2 regions of the Streptomyces sp. NPDC006798 genome follow, and region 1 is predicted to be linked to the other one. Evidence: predicted binding sites of a transcription regulator. Region 1 holds the regulator's gene; the other holds the start of a gene.
The links. The regulator HrcA, encoded in region 1, represses chaperone genes, less so after heat shock. The targets are predictions, from matches to a motif close to TTNGCACTCNGNNNNNCNGAGTGCNAA.
Positions count from the first base shown of each region.

Region 2: groL (chaperonin GroEL) is a predicted target of HrcA. The motif match lies at 1,871-1,897, and genes of this name have one in related genera.

Region 1 covers NZ_JBEYIS010000004.1:81,686-85,975, reverse strand. Annotated here, with positions in the region: gene ABZ714_RS03850 (DUF3097 domain-containing protein) at 1-296, opposite strand, end outside; gene ABZ714_RS03845 (MBL fold metallo-hydrolase) at 306-1,100, opposite strand; gene hrcA (heat-inducible transcriptional repressor HrcA) at 1,348-2,376, shown strand; gene dnaJ (molecular chaperone DnaJ) at 2,377-3,513, shown strand; gene ABZ714_RS03830 (nitronate monooxygenase) at 3,623-4,290, shown strand, end outside.
Region 2 covers NZ_JBEYIS010000002.1:59,219-63,508, reverse strand. Annotated here, with positions in the region: gene groL (chaperonin GroEL) at 83-1,705, opposite strand; gene ABZ714_RS01440 (cold-shock protein) at 2,070-2,273, opposite strand; gene ABZ714_RS01435 (MoaD/ThiS family protein) at 2,825-3,103, opposite strand; gene thrC (threonine synthase) at 3,268-4,290, opposite strand, start outside.

The sequences.
Region 1 (4,290 bases):
GCCACCGAACCCGACGCCGTACGCGCCGGGCGCGCCGCGCCCCCCGCCGCCGGGCGCACCAGCGTCACCACCCGCCCGTCCAGCAGAAACCCCCGGGGCGCCAGCGGGAACACCCGGTGCTTGCCGAACCGGTCCTCCAGCGTCACCGTCCCCGCCTCGCACGCCACCACCGCCCCGCAGAAACCCGTGGCGACCTCCTCCACCACCAGATCGGGGTCCGAGGGGTCGGCGGGCACCTCGGGAACCGGGGCCTGCTTCTTCCACGGCGGGGTCAGATCAGGGCTGTAGCTGCGCATTCGCCGACGCTACGACACCCCGAACCGGTCCGCCAGCACAGCGCGCTGGGCCCGGACGAACCCGGCGTCCACCACGGCCCCGTGCCCCGGTACGTAGACCGCGTCCGCCCCGCCCAGAGCCAGCAGCCGGTCCAGCGCGGCGGGCCAGCGGGCCCCCACCGCGTCCGGGCCCGCCTGCGGCTCGCCGGACTCCTCCACCAGGTCCCCGCAGAACACCACAGCGGGCTCGCCGGGGCCGCCCGGGACCAGGGCCGCCAGATCGTGCCCCGTATGCGCCGGGCCCAGTTCCACCAGCACCACCCGGCGCCCGCCGAGCTCCACCGACAGCTCACCCGCGACGGCGTGCCCCGGCGCCACCAGCGCCCGCGCCGACCGGGCGGCCTCCTCCTCGGGCACCCCGAACCGCACCGCGTCCGCCCGCAGCACCTCCCGCCCCTCCCCGCTCAGCAGCGCCGCCACCCCGGCCGCCCCGAAGACCTCGGCCCCCGGGAAGGCCGCCGTCCCCAGCACATGGTCGAAGTGCGGATGGCCGAGGGCGATATGCGTCACCGGGCGCCCGCCCAGCAGCGCCTCGGCCTGCGCCCGCACCTCCTCGCCCTCGGCCAGCGTCGACCCCGTGTCGTACAGCAGGGCGCCGTCCCGCCCGGCGACCAGCCCGCAGGTCGCGTCCCACCCCGGCAGTCTGCGCCGACCGACCCCGTGGGCCAGCCGCTCCCACCCCTGCTCCGCCCAGTCGATGTCCCGCCCGATATCCCCGCCGAAGCCGCTGTCGATGTTCCTGCCGGTGCCGCCGCCGAAGTTCATACCGGGACGCTATCGCCACGATCGCGGGCGAAGCGGGCGGCGGGGACGCGGTAGCGTGGTCGGTCACCTTGCTCCGGCCGTACCGGGCAGCCGTACACTGGCACGAAGGAAACTTGGCACTCGGGCACGTGGAGTGCCAGGCGAGTCACCGGGGAACATTCCACGGAAGGCAAGACGGACAGGCAGGACGGACAGCGGCCCGGGCCGCTGTCCCGGGCAGCGGACGAAGCAGTTGGAGGTGGGCGCGATGCTCAGCGAACGCAGACTGGAAGTGTTGCGTGCCATCGTCCAGGACTATGTCGGCACCGAGGAGCCGGTCGGCTCCAAGGCGCTCACCGAGCGTCATCAGCTCGGGGTGTCTCCGGCCACCGTCCGCAACGACATGGCGGTGCTGGAGGAGGAGGGCTTCATCGCCCAGCCCCACACCAGCGCCGGCCGGATCCCCACCGACAAGGGGTACCGCCTCTTCGTCGACCGGCTCGCCGGGGTGAAGCCGCTCTCCGCGGCCGAGCGGCGGGCCATCCAGAGCTTCCTCGACGGCGCGGTCGACCTCGACGACGTCGTCGGCCGTACGGTACGGCTGCTGGCGCAGCTGACCCGCCAGGTCGCGATCGTCCAGTACCCGTCGCTGACCCGGTCCACCGTCCGCCATGTCGAGCTGCTGTCGCTGGCCCCGGCCCGGCTGATGCTGGTACTGATCACCGACACCGGCCGGGTCGAGCAGCGCATGATCGACTGCCCGGCGCCGTTCGGCGAGACGTCCCTGGCCGATCTGCGGGCCCGGCTCAACAGCCGGGTCGTGGGCCGCCGGTTCACCGATGTGCCCCGGCTCGTCCAGGACCTTCCGGACTCGTTCGACGAGCCGGAGGACCGCGGCACGGTCACCACCGTGCTCTCCACCCTCCTCGAAACCCTCGTCGAGGAGACCGAGGAGCGGCTGATGATCGGCGGCACCGCCAATCTCACCCGCTTCGGACACGATTTCCCGCTGACCATCCGGCCCGTGCTGGAGGCCCTGGAGGAGCATGTGGTGCTCCTCAAGCTGATGGGCGAGGTCAAGGAGTCCGGCGGGATGGGCGTGACCGTCCGAATCGGTCACGAGAACGCCCATGAGGGACTCAACGCGACGTCCGTCGTCACCGTCGGCTACGGTTCCGGCGACGAGGCGGTTGCGAAACTCGGCGTGGTCGGACCGACCCGCATGGACTACCCCGGAACGATGGGAGCGGTACGCGCAGTGGCACGTTACGTCGGACAGATCCTGGCGGAGTCGTAAGTGGCCACGGACTACTACGCCGTACTCGGCGTACGCCGCGACGCGTCCCAGGACGAGATCAAGAAGGCGTTCCGCAGGCTCGCCCGGGAACTCCATCCGGACGTGAATCCGGACCCGAAGACGCAGGAGCGGTTCAAGGAGATCAACGCCGCCTACGAGGTGTTGTCGGACCCGCAGAAGAAGCAGGTCTACGACCTCGGCGGCGACCCGCTGTCCCAGTCGGGCGGCGGCGGGGCCGGTGGCTTCGGCGCGGGCGGCTTCGGCAACTTCTCGGACATCATGGACGCCTTCTTCGGTACGGCGTCCCAGCGCGGCCCGCGTTCGCGCACCCGGCGCGGCCAGGACGCGATGATCCGGCTGGAGATCGATCTGAACGAGGCGGCGTTCGGTACGACCAAGGAGATCCAGGTCGACACCGCCGTCGTCTGCACCACCTGCTCCGGTGAGGGCGCCGCGCCCGGCACCTCGGCGCAGACCTGCGACATGTGCCGCGGCCGCGGTGAGGTCTCCCAGGTCACCCGCTCCTTCCTGGGCCAGGTCATGACCTCCCGCCCCTGCCCCCAGTGCCAGGGCTTCGGCACGGTCGTGCCCACGCCCTGCCCGGAGTGCGCGGGCGACGGCCGGGTCCGCTCCCGGCGCACCCTGACGGTGAAGATCCCCGCCGGTGTCGACAACGGCACCCGGATCCAGCTCGCGGGCGAGGGCGAGGTCGGCCCCGGTGGCGGCCCCGCCGGGGATCTGTACGTCGAGATCCACGAGCTGCCGCACGCGGTGTTCCAGCGCCGGGGCGACGATCTGCACTGCACGGTCACCATCCCGATGACCGCGGGCTCCCTGGGCACCAAGGTGCCGCTGGAGACGCTCGACGGCATGGAGGAGGTCGACATCCGGCCCGGTACCCAGTCCGGCCAGTCGATCCCGCTGCACGGGCGCGGAGTGACCCATCTGCGCGGCGGCGGCCGGGGCGATCTGATCGTCCATGTCGAGGTGACCACCCCGACCAAGCTCGACCCCGAGCAGGAGCGGCTGCTGCGCGAACTGGCCAAGCTGCGCGGCGAGGAGCGGCCCCTGGGCCAGTTCCAGCCCGGCCAGCAGGGCCTGTTCTCCCGGCTGAAGGACGCCTTCAACGGCCGCTGAGGCCCCGTCGTCCGGACCGTCGTCCGGACCGCCTGACGGACGCGAGCCCCCGGCCCCAGGGCCGGGGGCCCGTTTCGTCACGGACGTGCACAGGTGGCACGATGCCTCCATGTCCTCCCCGCCCCCCGCGCCCTCCTTCCTGTCCGAACTGTCCCGGTTCCCCGTGCTGGCGGCTCCCATGGCCGGCGGGGCGTCCAACCCCCGGCTGGCCGCCGCCGTCTCCGAAGCGGGCGGCCTCGGCTTCCTCGCCGCCGGATACAAGACGGCCGACGGGATGTACCAGGAGATCAAGCAGATCAGGGGAGCGACCGGGCGGCCGTTCGGGGTGAATCTCTTCATGCCGCAGCCCCGGACCTCCGACCCGAGCGCCGTCGAGGTCTACCGGCAGCAACTCGCGGGCGAGGCGGGCTGGTACGAGACCCCGCTCGGCGATCCCGAGTCCGGCCGGGACGACGGCTACGAGGCCAAGCTGGCCATCCTGCGGGACGACCCGGTCCCCGTCGTCTCCTTCACCTTCGGCTGCCCCGCCCCCGAAGTGCTGGAGTCCTTCGCCCGGGCCGGGACGTACACCGTCGTCACCGTCACCACCCCCGAGGAGGCACAGGCCGCGCGGTGGGCGGGCGCCGACGCGCTCTGCGTCCAGGGCGTCGAGGCCGGCGGCCACCAGGGCACCCACCGCGACGACCCCGCCAACGACGGCACCGGCATCGGACTGCTGGCCCTGCTCGGACTGGTCCGGGCCGCCGTCGACCTGCCCCTGATCGCCACCGGCGGACT
Region 2 (4,290 bases), on a different contig from region 1:
ACGCCGAAGGGCGGCACCCCTGGGAGAGGGGTGCCGCCCTTCGGGACGACCGGTCTGCCGATCCTGGGAGGGAATCCCGGGATCAGAAGTCCATGTCACCGCCCGGCATGCCGCCCGGAGCGGCCGCGGCGGCCTTCTCCGGCTTGTCGGCGATGACGGCCTCGGTGGTGAGGAACAGCGCGGCGATCGACGCGGCGTTCTGCAGCGCGGAGCGGGTCACCTTCGCCGGGTCGAGGATGCCCTCGGCGATCATGTCCACGTACTCGCCGGACGCGGCGTTCAGGCCGTGGCCGGGGGTCAGGTTGCGCACCTTCTCCACCACGACACCGCCTTCGAGGCCGGCGTTGACCGCGATCTGCTTGAGCGGGGCCTCCAGGGCGAGCTTCACGGCGTTGGCGCCGGTCGCCTCGTCACCCTCGAGCTCCAGCTTGTCGAAGACCGAGGAAGCCTGGAGCAGAGCCACGCCGCCACCGGCGACGATGCCCTCCTCGACGGCCGCCTTCGCGTTGCGCACGGCGTCCTCGATGCGGTGCTTGCGCTCCTTCAGCTCCACCTCGGTGGCGGCACCGGCCTTGATGACGGCCACGCCGCCGGCCAGCTTCGCCAGACGCTCCTGGAGCTTCTCGCGGTCGTAGTCCGAGTCGGAGTTCTCGATCTCGGCGCGGATCTGGTTGACCCGCCCGGCGACCTGGTCGCTGTCACCGGCGCCGTCGACGATGGTGGTCTCGTCCTTGGTGATGACCACCTTGCGGGCGCGGCCCAGCAGGTCGAGACCGGCGTTCTCCAGCTTGAGGCCGACCTCCTCGGAGACGACCGTGCCGCCGGTGAGGATGGCGATGTCGTTCAGCATCGCCTTGCGGCGGTCGCCGAAGCCCGGGGCCTTGACGGCGACGGACTTGAAGGTGCCGCGGATCTTGTTGACGATCAGCGTCGACAGGGCCTCGGCCTCGACGTCCTCGGCGATGATCAGCAGCGCCTTGCCGGACTGCATGACCTTCTCCAGCAGCGGGAGCAGGTCCTTGACCGAGGAGATCTTGGAGTTGACGACGAGGATGTACGGGTCGTCGAGGACGGCCTCCATACGCTCCATGTCGGTGGCGAAGTACGCCGAGATGTAGCCCTTGTCGAAGCGCATACCCTCGGTGAGCTCCAGCTCCAGACCGAAGGTCTGGGACTCCTCGACGGTGATGACGCCTTCCTTGCCGACCTTGTCCATGGCCTCGGCGATCAGCTCGCCGATCTGGGTGTCGCCGGCGGAGATGGAGGCGGTGGAGGCGATCTGCTCCTTGGTCTCCACGTCCTTGGCCTGCTCGAGGAGGGCACCGGAGACGGCCTCGACGGCCTTCTCGATGCCGCGCTTCAGGCTCATCGGGTTGGCACCGGCGGCGACGTTGCGCAGGCCCTCGCGGACCAGCGCCTGGGCGAGCACGGTGGCCGTGGTCGTACCGTCACCGGCGACGTCGTCCGTCTTCTTGGCGACTTCCTTGACCAGCTCGGCGCCGATCTTCTCGTACGGGTCCTCGAGCTCGATCTCCTTGGCGATGGAAACACCATCGTTGGTGATCGTGGGGGCGCCCCACTTCTTCTCGAGGACGACGTTACGGCCCTTGGGGCCAAGGGTGACCTTGACGGCGTCGGCGAGCTGGTTCATCCCGCGCTCGAGACCGCGCCGTGCCTCCTCGTCGAACGCGATGATCTTTGCCATGTGAAGTGTCCTCCACGGACTGGGTGGGAAGCTCTTTCGGACCGCGCCTGCGCCCGCGACGGACGGCCTGCCGTGCCGTGCGGCTCCATGCGCCACACGGTCGGCGGACCTCACCGACTCGGTCCTTCAGTAGCACTCTCACCCGGAGAGTGCTAACGCCAATGATTAGCACTCGACCCCCGAGAGTGCAAGCGCCTGTGGGTGGGGCAAGGGGGTACCGGCCAGTGGGGGACGGGGGGCCGCGGGGGCGCCGCAGGGCCGCCCGGGGCGGGAAAACGCGAGGGTCCGCACCCCGGCGAGCGGGGTGCGGACCCTGTTCGGTGCGTGCGTGCGCCGGTGACGCGTGCGCGCGGCGGACGGTCGGTCAGACCGCGAGCTTGACCATGTCGGCCTGCGGACCCTTCTGACCCTGCGAGATCTCGAACTCGACCCGCTGCCCCTCCTCCAGGGTGCGGTAGCCGTCCATCTGAATCGCGCTGTAGTGGACGAAAACATCCGCACCACCGTCGACCGCGATGAAGCCGTAGCCCTTCTCCGCGTTGAACCACTTGACGGTGCCCTGAGCCATGCCTAACTCCCCTATTACTGGCCCTTGCACAGGACCGCACCTCGCGGACCCTGGGTCAGACCTCACCGGACCTCACAGAGTGCGCCGGAACGCGTCGACCGCGGCTGAATGTATCTGCACAACTGCCCTCTGCAACAGGTCAATCGGACGAGAAATCCTGAAGGCTACTATCGGGTAATTGGCCTGAATTTATGGAATTCCGGGGCAAATCCGGCCGGACAAAAGGAACCTATGAGACAGAGCGATGCCAGACATTGGCTGCTTCTTATCGAGCCCGGGCGCATTCTCATACCTGGCCACTGATGCCGGATTGCGGGGCGTTCCCCAACTCTAGCGTGCTCAACCATGCAGAATGGCCCCCTCCGGATCTCTTACGGAGGGGGCCATTCCCATTACTGAGGGTCATGCGCCGGGGGGTTCAGGACACGGACCGTGTCCGGGGGCGTACGGCAGCGCGCGGGGCGCTCACCCCGGCGCGTTCCGTCCCCGGCGCGTCCGGCGGGCGGGTGCGCCCGGCCCCGTACGCCCGCCGGACGGGCGGGTTCGCGGGTTCAGCAGCCGCCGGCCACGGCGGGGATGATCGAGATCCCGGCGCCGTCGGGCGTGGCGGTCTCCAGGCCCTGCTCGAACCGGACGTCGTCGTCGTTGACGTAGACATTGACGAAGCGGCGCAGCTTGCCCTGGTCGTCGAGGACCCGGGCGGCGATCCCCGTGTGGTTCTTCTCCAGGTCGGCGATGACCTCGGCGAGGGTGGCGCCCTCGGCGGCCACCTCGGCCTTGCCGTCGGTGTAGGTGCGCAGGATGGTCGGGATGCGGACGCTGACGCTCATGGTGAGTGGGGCCTTCCTCGGACGGGAGCGGTACGGAAGCGGTACGGGGGAGTGGGGCGGGTCGCCCGGCGGCGTGGTCGGCCCGGGGCCGGGCCCGGGGGCCGGACCGGCCCGCGAACCGGCCCTGGACCGGCCCGCGACAGGTCGGGGCCGGCCGGGGACCGTCAGCCTGCCAGGCCCGCCTCGCGGAACGCGTCCAGGCTCGGCCGGATGACGGCGGTGGGCCCGGTGGTCGGGGAGACCGCGTCCAGCGTCTTCAGCCCGTCGCCGGTGTTGATGACGACGGTGGTCAGCGCCGGGTCGAGCACCCCGGCTGCCAGCAGCTTCTTCGCCACGCCCACGGTCACCCCGCCCGCGGTCTCGGCGAAGACGCCCTCGGTCCTGGCGAGCAGCTTGATCCCCTCGACCACCTGCTCGTCGGTGACGTCCTCCACCGCGCCGCCGGTGCGCCGGGCGATGTCGAGGACGTACGGCCCGTCGGCCGGGTTGCCGATGGCCAGCGACTTGACGATGGTGTCCGGCTTCACGGGGCGTACCACGTCGTGTCCGGCCTTGAAGGCGGCGGAGACCGGGGAGCAGCCCTCGGCCTGCGCGGCGAAGATCCGGTACGGCTTGTCCTCGACCAGTCCGAGGCCGATCAGCTCCTTGAGCCCCTTGTCGATCTTGGTGAGCTGGGAGCCGGAGGCGACCGGGATGACGATCTGGTCCGGGATCCGCCAGCCGAGCTGCTCGCAGATCTCGTACGCCAGGGTCTTGGAGCCCTCGGCGTAGTACGGCCGCAGATTGACGTTGGTGAAGCCCCAGCCCTCGCCGATCGGGTCGCCGATCAGCTCGGAGCAGAAACGGTTCACATCGTCGTACGTGCCCTCGATGCCGACCAGGTCGCCGCCGTAGACGGCGGCCATGACGACCTTGCCCTGCTCCAGGTCGTGCGGGATGAAGACGCAGGAGCGGAATCCGGCCCGGGCGGCGGCGGCGCCGACGGCGCCCGCGAGGTTGCCGGTGGAGGAGCAGGAGAGGGTGGTGAAGCCGAAGGCGCGGGCGGCCTCGACGGCGATCGCGACGACCCGGTCCTTGAAGGAGTGGGTCGGGTTGCCGGAGTCGTCCTTCACGTACAGCTCACCGGTGACGCCCAGCTCGGCGGCGAGCCGGTCGGCCTTGATCAGCTGGGTGAACCCGGGGTTCAG